4 regions of the Bacillus salitolerans genome follow, and region 4 is predicted to be linked to each of the others. Evidence: riboswitches for the same ligand, from Rfam matches in the RefSeq annotation. Region 4 holds a riboswitch; each other region holds the start of a gene.
What was found. A riboswitch is a leader RNA that binds a small molecule or an ion and turns the genes downstream of it on or off. The one in region 4 is predicted to bind cyclic di-GMP.
Positions count from the first base shown of each region.

Region 1 (3,138 bases), on a different contig from region 4:
TTGTCTTCCAATTATTGTAGAAACGTTATCCTCCCAATAAAAATAATTATTTTTCAGCTCCAACTCCCAGCTTATGAGCTTTGCAATGGTTAATGCTTGATTTAACCTTGCTTCTCTTTCTTGTCGCTCTTGTTCAATAAGCTTACGATCGGTTATATCTTTAGCAATTCCGTAAACCCCGATTATCTCTTGATCTACGACTATAGGTAGATTAGTCACAGCAACTTCTACTTGATCCCCATCTTTTGTCAGACATGTAACTTCATAGCTTTGAGGGTAACCTCTAGAAGCTTGCTGAAAAAAATAATCTACACTCTCTTTATCCTCAGTAGAAAGCAGAATTCTGTAGTCCATCTTTAGAGCCTCTTGCTTTGAATAACCAAATAATTTCTCAAAACTCTTATTGACCGAAAGATAGTTTCCGTTTAAGTCAAATGAATAAACCGCATCCGGGTGAAAAGTAAATAATGATTCGTAATGTTGTTCTGTCTTCAGTAACGCTTTCTTTGCTTTACTTATACTACGAAAATGTACGACCAATCCTTCATTATTCGGATAGGCCCTTACATCAAACCATTCATTTAGCGGTGGATAGTACTCTTCAAACTCAACAGTAATACCTTCATTTACAGCTCGATGATATTGATGAAAAAATGTTGAGTCAACGGTTTCCTCAAATTCATCCCATACTAGTTTTCCAATGAGGTCAGCCTTTTTTCGAGACAGTAATTCTTCACCAGCCTGGTTTATGTAAATAAAATTCCAATTATTATCCAAGACGAAAAGAGCATCCCTTAAATCGTCAGTAAAGTTGGTATTCATTTTCTCTTATCCCTTCTACAACCAATAGTATTTTCTGTTCGTATTACGGAGACGCTAAAAAGGCCACAACAAATATAAGATTAGAGATACACCTTACACTTTGTTTGGCCTTATGACTAACACTTCTATTGTTTAGTTCATCTGTGCACAATAGCTTTATTCATTTGTTTGAACATAATCTGTATAGAAATGAGCATCACTCTCACTGTCCATCTTAACTATACTCTACCTTATTATTCTTTTCAATTATTTGGAAGTTTCATAGTATGAAACTTCCATCATTGGAGGTTTTCCTCATCCTCCACTGATTGTAGATGTGAGTCTCACAGACGTTGCCACAGGAAGTGGGGGTCTTAGCGCTAGTTAGAGCGAGATAACCTACCTACACAAATATCTTGTTTATGTAGTAACCTTTCAAAAGCAATTGACAGGTTTCGCATACATTCTGATCGAATATTTTCTTCACATATAAAATCAGAAAATATTTCATTTTGCAACCTATTTAATAATATTGAAAGCTTATCCTCCTCTATTTCATTTACACCATTACCATTAATGAAGGAAATAATTTCACTTTGAAAGTATTCAATTGAGCCAAACAAAACCGTCATAATTGCTCCCACCTTTATGAAAAAAATATGTTATGTAAAAAAGCCCACCAAAAAGATTAGTGGACTTTACCGGTGATTGGTTCCAATTAACCAGATAAGTTCATTCTTTTTGGCAGCCCGACTATCATAGCTTATTCAACCTTAGACTCGTAGCTTTGCGTCCTTATTTTTCAATAAGTTTGCCTTTTACCTATTATACTTGAATCATAAAACGGAAGACATATTTCTTCAACAATTTTCAGCAAATTCTACCAAAAATAGTTAAATTATCCCGAGTAAAAAGTACTAGAAAGTATGCTAGAGAGTGTCACTGCGGCCTCAATATCCTTTTTCAATCTTTATGATCTCTCCATGGAGTTGTACTTCTTCTCCATTTACACTAATCCAATCTCCATCTTTACAAGCATATATTGGATGATGACTTTTCAAGTTTTCTAATTGTGAGATCAACCTTGAATCTCCTTCCCAATGTGGCATAAACTCAAAATCAACTAAATGTAAGGAATTAATATTATTGAGTCTGGAAACATTTTCATCGAGAAAGGTTGCCATTTCAATTGTCTTAGACATTAAAATACTGCCGGCACTTTGACCGATTAAAATACCCCCATTTTCCACATATTTTTGGAGCAGTGGAATGAATCCTCGCTTTCTTATATTCTCTAAAAATATAAATGTGTTACCACCTGACAAAAAAATTGCCTCTCTATTAAGCAATTCGTTTGTAAGTGAAGGGGTATACTCTACATCTAATTCAAAATATACAATATCCTTGAACCCGATTTCATTAAAATAGGTACGACCCACATTAAAGTATTTTCTGCTTAAATCAGACTGTGAAGTGATATACCCCAGCTTTGGAATGAAGTGGTAATCCAATCTGCCAATAATCCTCGCAATTCGATTATTTGTTTATGATGTAGGTCACTTAATAAAATTAGTCGTTTCAATCTTCTGTCTCCCTATCTATTTGTCGTTATTTATTTTTCATTGTAGTAAAACGTATGTACTTCTTCCCCTATTCCAATAATTCGGAAGCATTTTCTTCCATACAACGTGAAAGTATTCTAACAAAATTAGTATGAATCATACATAAATACAACACAATAATAGTTAACGAAAAATACTGTTTAAGAAAAGCAATTTTTTAGGAGGAAAAGCATGAGTCATCTACCTGTACTTTTGATGAAATTTATTTCTAGTGTCCTTATCTTTACTATCGCGCTAGATTTATTTTTCGAGGCTTCCTTTGTAGATATATTGTCTTTTAGCTTGCTACTTACCGTCTTTTCATACTTTATAGGTGATCAAATATTATTGCCTCGAATTGGTAATGCTAACGCTATCATTTCTGACTTTTTCCTTGCGTATGTAACTGTTTGGATATTCGGTAGCATTCTTCTTCATAGCTACCTGCAAATTGCATGGGGAAGTATCATTACCGCCAGCTTTGTTGCTGTTTCAGAGCTATTCGTTCATCGATATATGTTGAGAAGAAGTCCTATAGCACAAGAAACGCAAAGGTCTGCTTTTAATGAAAGATTAGCTTATGGAATGGAGATGGCTGAAGAGCAGAATCCAAGGGATAAAAAATAAATAAATAGCCCCAAAATCCTGAGGCTATTTATTTAATCCCACGTAAACCTTTGTTCTTTCCAAGGATTCCCATACATATGATACCCGTTCTTTTCCCAAAAACCTGGTT
Region 1 is NZ_JBHUEM010000008.1:5,624-8,761, reverse strand. Features, by position in the region: gene ACFSCX_RS07675 (PAS domain S-box protein) at 1-822, opposite strand, end outside; gene ACFSCX_RS07670 (hypothetical protein) at 1,182-1,433, opposite strand; cyclic di-GMP riboswitch class I at 1,542-1,627, opposite strand; gene ACFSCX_RS07665 (Type 1 glutamine amidotransferase-like domain-containing protein) at 1,752-2,312, opposite strand; gene ACFSCX_RS07660 (YndM family protein) at 2,595-3,029, shown strand; gene ACFSCX_RS07655 (sulfite oxidase-like oxidoreductase) at 3,062-3,138, opposite strand, start outside.
Region 1: another riboswitch for cyclic di-GMP. It lies ahead of ACFSCX_RS07670 (hypothetical protein); the one in region 4 lies ahead of ACFSCX_RS06305 (AimR family lysis-lysogeny pheromone receptor).

Region 2 (3,138 bases), on a different contig from region 4:
AACTGCATTTAGCACGCATTCATTTGCTTCTACAACTTCAACCGTTCAAGGCGGGACTTTATCTGGAGGATCCATGACATTTACTGGTTTACCAGCAACATTAAATGGTACTCTAGTGAAATCTACTGCAAATTGGGCTATTGGTGATATCACGGATGCAAGAGGTACGGGTGAGGGGTGGAACCTTTCACTAACATTAACTCAATTCAAAGAAGTTGATGGTAATGGAGCTTATGTTATTGGCGGAAAATCTCTTGCTACGAATTCATTAAAAGTAGTCGGAGTACCTACAATTAATAAGAAAGACTCGACTTCATCTGACATTACAACCATCACTCCCGTTGCTTCAGGAACAGCACTAGATAATGGAAGTACGGTTAAAGTTTTATCCGCGTCACTAAATGGTGGTATGGGTTCCTACACAATTGGTAACCTAGGTGTAGAATTGACTATTCCTGCTAATGCCTATGCAAAAACATACAAAACAGATGCAACTGTAACTATAAATACAGCTCCTTAATAAATGATTATTTTTTTAAAAGTCCTCCAATACTAAGGGGGACTTTTTAATTTTTAGGAGTGGTTGTTAATGAAACACCTGTTATTATGCTTGATCTTACTAGCCTTTATGTTTATATCTTACCCAATTATTTCAGTATATGCAGAGGAAAATAATTTTGAATTCCGTGTGGAACCAATCTTTCCAGATTCACAAATTGGTAATAAAGGATATTACCATTTCAAAGGAACACCTCATGATACTGTTACGTTACAAGCACGTATTATCAATGACAGTGAACAGAATTTGAATGTTATCATTCGAAGTTTGAATGCTTATAGTGGAAATCAAGGGATCTTATACCAAACAGAGCCTGTTTTAAAAGGAACGGAAATTATCAATGAAAGCTTTCAATTTCAAAAAATAGCCACTACCCCAACTGAAGTAACACTTGAACCTTTGCAGTCTGAGCTCGTTGAATTTACACTAAATATTCCAAATATTAATGGTACGTTACTTGGTAGTGTAGAGTTTAGAGTCTTTAAAGGCACAAAAGAATTGACACAGAAAGAAGAAAACTCACAACTACTGATTGACCAATACAAAGCAATTAACATTGGTGTTCAGATTGATGTAACAGATTATAACGAGACACCTTCAATGGAATTAGACAAACCATTCTTTTCTCCCGAGCAAATTGCGATTATGGTTCCAATGGAAAATAGCTATCCGGTCATTGTTCCAAATATATCGGGAACCTACAAGATCACCAAGAATGAAGATACAACGTTCTCCATGACAGGAGAAATTCCTTCATTTAAAATGGCGCCTATGACGACTTTTCATTATCCGATTAGATGGTCAGAAGGAACATTAGAACCAGGAACATACGATGTTAGTTTATCACTGGATGTGAATGGAAGTACCCAATCTTACGAACAAACCATATCGATTGAAAATAATGAAGTGCAGAAGACACAAGAAAAAATGGAAGAACGGGGAGAAGTCGCAATTGCCCCTAAGACATTTCCATGGACAACCATAATGATTGTTCTATTTATCATTGTTTTGATCTTAATATGGATGATAAAAAAACCAAAATCCAAAAGAAAAGATCGAAAGTATCCAGGACAAAATCCAAATGATTCATACTAAGCTTCATCATTTGTAGGAAGCCGCCGTCCTAAAAAAGGATTTTACTTTGAATGGAAAAAAATATGCATATTCTTTTTAGAAAAGATACTGTATATTCTTACTAATATGAAGAATGAAATATCGTCGTTTCTTCATTTGAAAAAGGCAAACCTATTGAAAGATAGAGACGCAAAGGTACAGACCTACGGTTTATACTAGGGTGGCTGATCTGCTGAAGAATTGAGATACTTTACTTATTTTTAAGTAGAATTCGAAATTCTTCCGATTCAAATAACTTGTGTTGGAGGGATTTTTTATGATGTTTAATAAGAATATTCAGAATGTGCTTGCAACAAGTATAGTTACATCAGTTTTTGCTTTTTCAATTGGAATTGGACAAGCCTATGCAGATAATCATGAACAGTCCACGGATTCACAAGTGGAAGAGACGGTTCAACAAGACCAACCAGTCGAAACTGTTGATTCAACAACTGAAAGTTCAGAGCCTACTACTGAGGATGAAGTAGTAGAAGAAGGTACTTCAGCAGAAGAGACGCCAGATGAGATAGCTGCTGAAGCAGACTTGCCCTCTTTGTTACCAGGTGATTTCTTTTACTTTTTTAAAATATTACGTGAAAATGTACAGCTGTCTTTAACCTTTGATTCGGTGAAAGAGGCTGAACTACTTTCAACATTTGCTGAAGAAAGAATCAAAGAAGCTGAAGTATTAATTGCAGGCGGTCAAGTGGAACTAGCACAAGACATTCTTCAAAAGGCAATTGAGCAACAAGAATTGGCACTTGCTACTTACGAACAATTGCAACCAGCGGAAACACCTTTATCGGAAGGCGATGAAGGTCAAGTTGCAACAGAAGCTCCAGTAGACCCTATACGTGCTGAACTTGAAGCAAAAATGGCAGCTAACCTTGTTGCCTTAACAACTGCTCTAGAAAAAGTGGAAAATCCACAAGCAAAAGAGGCTCTCGTAAAGAATATATTAAAAGCACAAGAGAAGCTGGAGAAGAAGATCAACAAGACCCTAGCAAAGCTTAATGAGAAGGAACTTGCAATTGAACAAAAGCGTGCTGATCTTGAAGCAGAACTAGATGATGGCGAAATGAATGAACAGGATTATAATGAAGAACTTGCTGAATTGAACGCAGAATTAGCGAAAGAGAAGAAAGAGCTTCTTACTGAGATGAATGAAGATACCAATAAAGCAGGTAAAGTAGCTCTTGAAAAAGGTAAAGAGAAGGAAGATCGTGGGAAGGAAGATCCAAAGCAATTAACAGACGAGAAACAAAGTAAGTCTGTAAAAAAAGATGAAAACCAAAAAGCTGATGAGCAAAAACGTGAAGAGGTAAAGAAACAAGAAGAAAAGCAACGGGAAGAATCACAAAAACGTGCTGAACAGGGACGTGAAGCTACGAAGAAGCAAGAAGAGGCAAAAGAGGCTGATGAGAAGCAGAATGAATCAGTGAAGAAAGATGAAAAAGAGAAGCAAA
Region 2 is NZ_JBHUEM010000055.1:192,310-195,447, forward strand. Features, by position in the region: gene ACFSCX_RS24295 (WxL domain-containing protein) at 1-520, shown strand, start outside; gene ACFSCX_RS24300 (WxL protein host-binding domain-containing protein) at 590-1,654, shown strand; cyclic di-GMP riboswitch class I at 1,788-1,870, shown strand; gene ACFSCX_RS24305 (DUF5667 domain-containing protein) at 1,950-3,138, shown strand, end outside.
Region 2: another riboswitch for cyclic di-GMP. It lies ahead of ACFSCX_RS24305 (DUF5667 domain-containing protein); the one in region 4 lies ahead of ACFSCX_RS06305 (AimR family lysis-lysogeny pheromone receptor).

Region 3 (3,138 bases), on a different contig from region 4:
GTCATCGTGGAAGACAAGTTCCATTCTGCTAGCAGTTCTTCAATCGCCACTAATGCTTCTTCACCTTTTAGTTCTAGTTCCTCTGCTTCAATTTTTGCTTCTACTTTACCTTTTGAATTCTTATATTTAACTTCTACTTCCCCATCATTTTCGAATTCGATTTCAACCTTTAGCTCTTGAATACCAAGCGGAGCATTTAATGCTGTTTCTACTTGCTCCTTTGTTAAAATAGACGCTTCTAGTACTTTTCCATCCTCGACATAAAACTGGATGGGATCACCCACAACTAATTGATCTGCTGAAAGGAATTTCCCTTCATATGAAACAAGAAGCTTAGCATCTACCGAGTATGATAATGTTTCACCTGTTGAAATCTCAACCGTAAGTTCCAAGGCTGCTTCCGCTTCTGTTATTTCCGTTACTACTCCTTGAATCGTAGTAGCACCATTTTCTTCTAGTAAACTAGTAGATGTGCGGTCTAAGACAGCAGCCATTTGGGCACGTGTAATGTTCTTATTCGGTTGGAATAATCCCGCCTCTGTCCCTGTAAAAATACCGTACTCCACCGCTACATTAACATAACCAATCGAAGCAGCTGGAATTTCTTTCACATCTTTAAAATTTGGGATATCTGTCATAGACTGAAGTGCTTGCTCTTCTAATCCCAATGCACGTACTAAAATAGTAGATATCCATACACGTGAAGCAGGTTTATTTGGGTCTACCTTATCCTCTGAAGCATCAAATAACCCGTTTTCTAACGCAACAATGATGTAGCCTTTTGCTTCAGGATTTTTTTCAAAATAGACCGCGTCTTTAAACGCTAATATTGTTTCAGATGATGCTGCCGCTACCGCTTCTTCCTCAAGACCAAGTAAGCGCACAGCTGTAATAATGGACTGCATTCTCGTTACAGGCTTATTCGGCTGGAATGTACCATCACCATATCCGTTAAAAATCCCTTTAACCTTCATACGACCAATCGATTCTTTTACCCATTCCAGGCTTTTCGTATCCTCAAATTCTACTTCTACCGTTTCTCTTTCTTCTGCTTCAGTAGTTTCTTCCGATGTACTAGATTCTTCTGATTCTACTGGCTCTTCTGGAGAAACTGGTTCTTGTGGTGTTGTGCTCTCTTCAGCTAATGCAGGTGTTACTGTTCCGAACGTTAATAGCATTGCTAAGCATAAAAAAGGTAATTTCTTCATCATAACGTAACCTCCTATAAAGTTTTGTTAATTTCCATCTGAACATAAAAAACCACCTGGTTAAGGGTGGCTGGTATCCGATCCACACCTTCTTCGGCAACCCGGCGACCATGGCAAATGCTGTAGGCCCGTGGCTTTGCGTCCTCAGCTTTCACTGAGTTTGCGATTAACGGAAGATGAAAATTAACTTATACCCATTCTATCAGATGGAATACATCGTTAACATATGTAAAAATAACTAATTTTTTGTCGAAATTTAGGGGATTTTAAGAACCTGAGTCAACAATTACAGCAGATGGAAAAACATGCTATAATGGTAAAAATGACCTGAGAGAAGGAGGAGCTATGAAAACTTTTAAATTAGTTTCCTTAAAAATTTCACACCCTACCGATGAAGTGAAAGCTCAAGAAATTCATTTACTAGATGGACTTGTTATAAATAAAGAAGACGAAGAAAGACGCTGGTTAATAGAGATCTACGTAGATAAAAGTTACGAGGAACTCTTCTCTACCCTTCAAAGTGCAGATCAAGAAGTAAAGATAGAGGCAACGATTTCACGTAAAGATAACGACCCTGCGACCTTTATCACGACCGTTCGATCAATTAATATGATGGAAGAAAACATGAGTATCCTTTTAAACGCTGTTTTAGTTGGGAAGGCAGATATTTCAGAAGGTGTCCTAACCGATTTAATTGAAGAAGGCTTCCATGGGAATGACCTGTTACAGGAGTTCAAAAAACGCGTTTCTGATAAGAAAACCATTGGTGTACAAACTAAGTAAGGAGTGGGCTATCCACTCCTTTTTATTTTTTTTAGAAAGTAAAAAAGTTTTCAGCAAGAGAATGGACTAGTGACTTGGAATCCAGCTCCAGCACCCAGCCACTTGAGATCAAATAACCCTTAATGAGTAAGAGGGAAAAGCACCCTTTTTCTCATTTAGGAACATTTGCTCTGCCTTAGGCTAAACGGAGCACTTGCACCTTTTGTTTTATCCCTTTAGAATACACCGTTACCAAAGAATGGATAAACTTATTCATCCATTTACTTAAACGCTATTCATTAAGGGACTAATGTATTTACCATTTATTTAATAACTCTTCTTTCTTTCGAGTGTATTCTTCCTCACTAATTATGTTATCTTCCATTAAACGATGTAGTTTGCGAATATCTGCTTCAATATCTTCGGATGTTGTTTTCGTGTTGTTATGTGCTCCAACGTCTACCTGGTAGGATGATACACCTTCTTTAGAAAAAACGTTAACTGCATGATAAATAGTAATAGTAGCTGCCACTAAAGTCCATATTATTCCAAAAATTCCAACTGAAATAAATTGAAAAACCCCGATACATACAAAAATAATACCAATAACCATTCCTAGAACTGAAGAGCTTTTGCTTGGTTTAACACGGTATTGTGGAAACATCCATTGTTAGCCTCCCTCATACTTATAGTAATCTCTAACTGTTTTATTGTATTACTTTTACGTTCAAATCAAAAATTAGTTTCAATTTAAAAGACTTTAAGAGCAAACAAAGAAAGAGCAAGGAATTCCCTTACTCTTTTTTACAATACTTTACTTAAAAACACTTTTGTTCGATTGTTCTGAGGGTTTCCGAATAGTTCTTCTGGTATATTCTGCTCGACAATATAGCCGCCATCCATGAATAGGACTCTGTCCCCTACCTCTTTCGCAAAACCCATCTCATGGGTAACCACGACCATCGTCATACCTTCTTTAGCGAGCTGCTTCATTACCTCTAAAACTTCCCCAACTACCTCTGGGTCAAGGGATGAAGTAGGTTCATCAAATAACATTATTTTTGGATTCATGGCTAATGCTCTTGCAATGGCAACTCTCTGTTTTTGACCACCTGATAGCTCTCCTGGGTAGGAATTTGCTTTTTCTCGTAAGCCTACTTTATCGAGT
Region 3 is NZ_JBHUEM010000014.1:50,942-54,079, forward strand. Features, by position in the region: gene ACFSCX_RS10370 (S-layer homology domain-containing protein) at 1-1,211, opposite strand, end outside; cyclic di-GMP riboswitch class I at 1,301-1,383, opposite strand; gene ACFSCX_RS10375 (YwpF-like family protein) at 1,554-1,991, shown strand; gene ACFSCX_RS10380 (SHOCT domain-containing protein) at 2,287-2,634, opposite strand; gene ACFSCX_RS10385 (amino acid ABC transporter ATP-binding protein) at 2,775-3,138, opposite strand, start outside.
Region 3: another riboswitch for cyclic di-GMP. It lies ahead of ACFSCX_RS10370 (S-layer homology domain-containing protein); the one in region 4 lies ahead of ACFSCX_RS06305 (AimR family lysis-lysogeny pheromone receptor).

Region 4 (3,138 bases):
AATTGCAGTAGTAGATGCATTATCTATCATTCAACTAGTAGTGATTCATGTATTGGAGCAATATTGTATGATCAAAGCAGACATTATCCGTGTTTCTCGAATGGTAACATATGATTTTGTAATGAGTTATCAAGAAGAAAAGCAAATGGAGATGGAGTTGGTCACTGAAACAGTCGTTGAATCTGCTCCAGTTGAAACTACGCAAGTACCAGAGGTTAAAAGAGCAGTATTAAATGATGATACCTTACAATTTCTTTCAATGATTGAACAAGAAGTGAATGGGCCTCAAGCGGAGCAATACGAAGAGCCTATGTCTCAGGATTCCTATATTGATTGTATGGAACCCGACAATTACGTAACGGTATCAATGGATGATGAGTTAAACCAGTTAGATATGATGATGGAACAACAACCAATTGAGGATTGTCTAACAATGGAAGACTTATCTGAAGATGATGAAAACATTGAACTGGATGGATCATATTCTGAACTGGCAACAGCTCGTATAAGAGACGGTTTAATGGGAGAGCAAAAATGGACTGTTCAAGTTGTCGGGATTGAGAATGAGTACGTTCATGTGTCCGATGGGAACCGTATTTGGTTAAACATGGGTGACGCAAGTTCGATGGTTGGTGTTGGAGAAATCTTATCCGTAGTTGTGAATCGTACGGAAAAGGATATCACTGTCCAACATATTGATGCCATTGAACGAACCATTTCTCAGGATTATCTCATACCGGATGAGTACATGGCAGCCGTTTGTTAATAAAAAAGTAAACAAAGAGAGGGAGTAAGTACAGATACCATGTGCTTGCTCCTTTTTTCATTTTAACGTTGAGAGGAGTATATATTATGGTCCGAACATATAGAATTTGGACAACCAAAGAAGAAGAATATCTCTATGAAATAGTAGGAAAATTCGATTTGGAGACAATTGCAACTACCTTAGATAGGGATATTGGTTCAGTGGAAGCTAAATTAAAACGAATGGGTCTTAGTACTAAAGATCATGAGGGTGAATTGACACTTAAGGAATTAGCTAGGCTATTAAAAACAACACCTTACCAATTAGGAAAACTGAAAAAAAATGAGGGACTTCCTGTAAAAGAGAAGGTTACTAGGAAGAAATGTACTTATCAAATGATTGCTCCGAAAGACTTCTGGAATTGGGCAAAGAAGAACCAAGACAAGATTGATTTCACGAAATATGAAAGGTATTCCATCTTACCTGAGCCAACTTGGGTAGAAGATGCTTGTAAACGTCAAACACAAGCTAAACGAGCTTACGAAAGATGGTCTGATGAGGAAGATCGAAAACTAATGAACTTGCTTCGACAAGGTTTAGTTTATGAAGAAGCAGGAGAGCTTCTCCGAAGGACTAAAGGAGCCATTCAAATGAGAGTAATAGAACTATCTAATATGAACCAAAACGCTTAGTAGCAAGATAAAAAGGATTAATGCTTTATTTTAGTCCTTTTTACTATTGTTATTAGGTAAGAAAGGAGAGTTGGTATATCTGGATAAGATTAACAAGTGGAAGTTGAGTAAGTTAAGAGAAGTTTCATACTATTGGAAATATAGAACAACTTTGCCAAATAGCATTGTCAAGAGGTAAATAAATAGATATACTACTTTTGTACTGATAAGCATTCTCGTTTCAATATAATATATTACAAAAGTACTAATTTATATCTATATACATCCGTTAAAGGCAAAACCATTGAAAAGTGGTGACGCAAAGCTTAAGGGGCTAAAGTGATAAACTATGCTAGCCAGCTATCGGGATAATCCATGAGGTATCCTATGTAGGATACTTTTTTATTATCTACGCCTAGAGGATAAATATACAGTATACAGCTTATACGACTCCAAATCTTCTAGACTATTCGTGCAAATAGATATTAAACTTGAAAGTGAAGTGATAATATGTATACTAAGTTTTTGTGCCGACTAGAGGCTGATTTAAAAAAGAAAAGAATTAAAAAGAAAGACATTTCTATTTTATTCGAATGTACACCAGCTAACGTTACTCTTATATTTAAAGGAAAAGCTGCATTTCATTTTTCAAATTTTTATAAATTGGCAGAATTATTATACGAAGGCGAGCCAGATATCTTTAATCGAGTAATGAGGGAATTTTGTATACTTTCCGATCGTCCAGATAATGAGCCAATGATATTAGAATATTTAATGAACAATGGATATTTCGAATTAGCCGAAGAATTGGCATACAAATTTGACAATCCAGAATTTTCTCCTCTATATCTATTGTTAATGCAAAGAAATCGTGGTGCTTTTGTTAATAAAAAACAGGAAATGTATAGGCGAACTGAGCAAATAAAATTAAATACGAACTTTACAAAAGAAACATCTAAGGTCATGATGGAGATCCTAACTTTATATAGCTTTTATGACCTTAATGCTTGGAACGTCATGTTAGATTTAGTAGATGATGTTACAGAGTTAGTATTGCAACTTGAAGATAGTTATTTCAAACATTCTATGCTGATTAGGGTATGGGAAATGAAATCAACTGTGTTCATGGCTCGAAATGAAAAGGAAAAGGCACGGGAAATGGCTTGGACTATCATTAATTCTGGAAACATTTATCATTTTCCTATAATTTCTGCCTATGCGTTACTCGCTCAGTTACATGCAGAACATGATTATGAACAGAGCATCCAATATATTAAAAAATCATTATCCTTATTAGAAGTAGTAAATAAGGATTTCACTATAAAAAGAGTACAATTAGAAGCTACGCATGATTTTATTCGTCTAATACACAATGATTTTAATGAACTCTTTTTATCAGATCGAGCAGAAGTCTGCCATTATCATGCTAGATTGGAAGGGAAAGAAAACCAAGATAAGTGCTTATCAATTTTGAATGAAATTGAAAGGAAAAGGGGCGAGTTAACTTCCTTCCAATTGTATTACAAAGGTATATGTCTTAGAAATCAAGCCCTTTTAAAGGTTGCTATTGAGGGATTCCAAACAGGTGGAAATCTATTCTATGCAAGCTTAATCAGAAGTTTAGCCAGTGATTTGTAAAAAAGTGTTGATTCTCCAAATATGGAAGATTATAATAAATTTAGGAATATGTCAGTTAAATGATATATGAGGTGACAATATGAA
Region 4 is NZ_JBHUEM010000005.1:74,060-77,197, reverse strand. Features, by position in the region: gene ACFSCX_RS06315 (hypothetical protein) at 1-766, shown strand, start outside; gene ACFSCX_RS06310 (hypothetical protein) at 853-1,437, shown strand; cyclic di-GMP riboswitch class I at 1,701-1,784, shown strand; gene ACFSCX_RS06305 (AimR family lysis-lysogeny pheromone receptor) at 1,927-3,054, shown strand; gene ACFSCX_RS06300 (hypothetical protein) at 3,134-3,138, shown strand, end outside.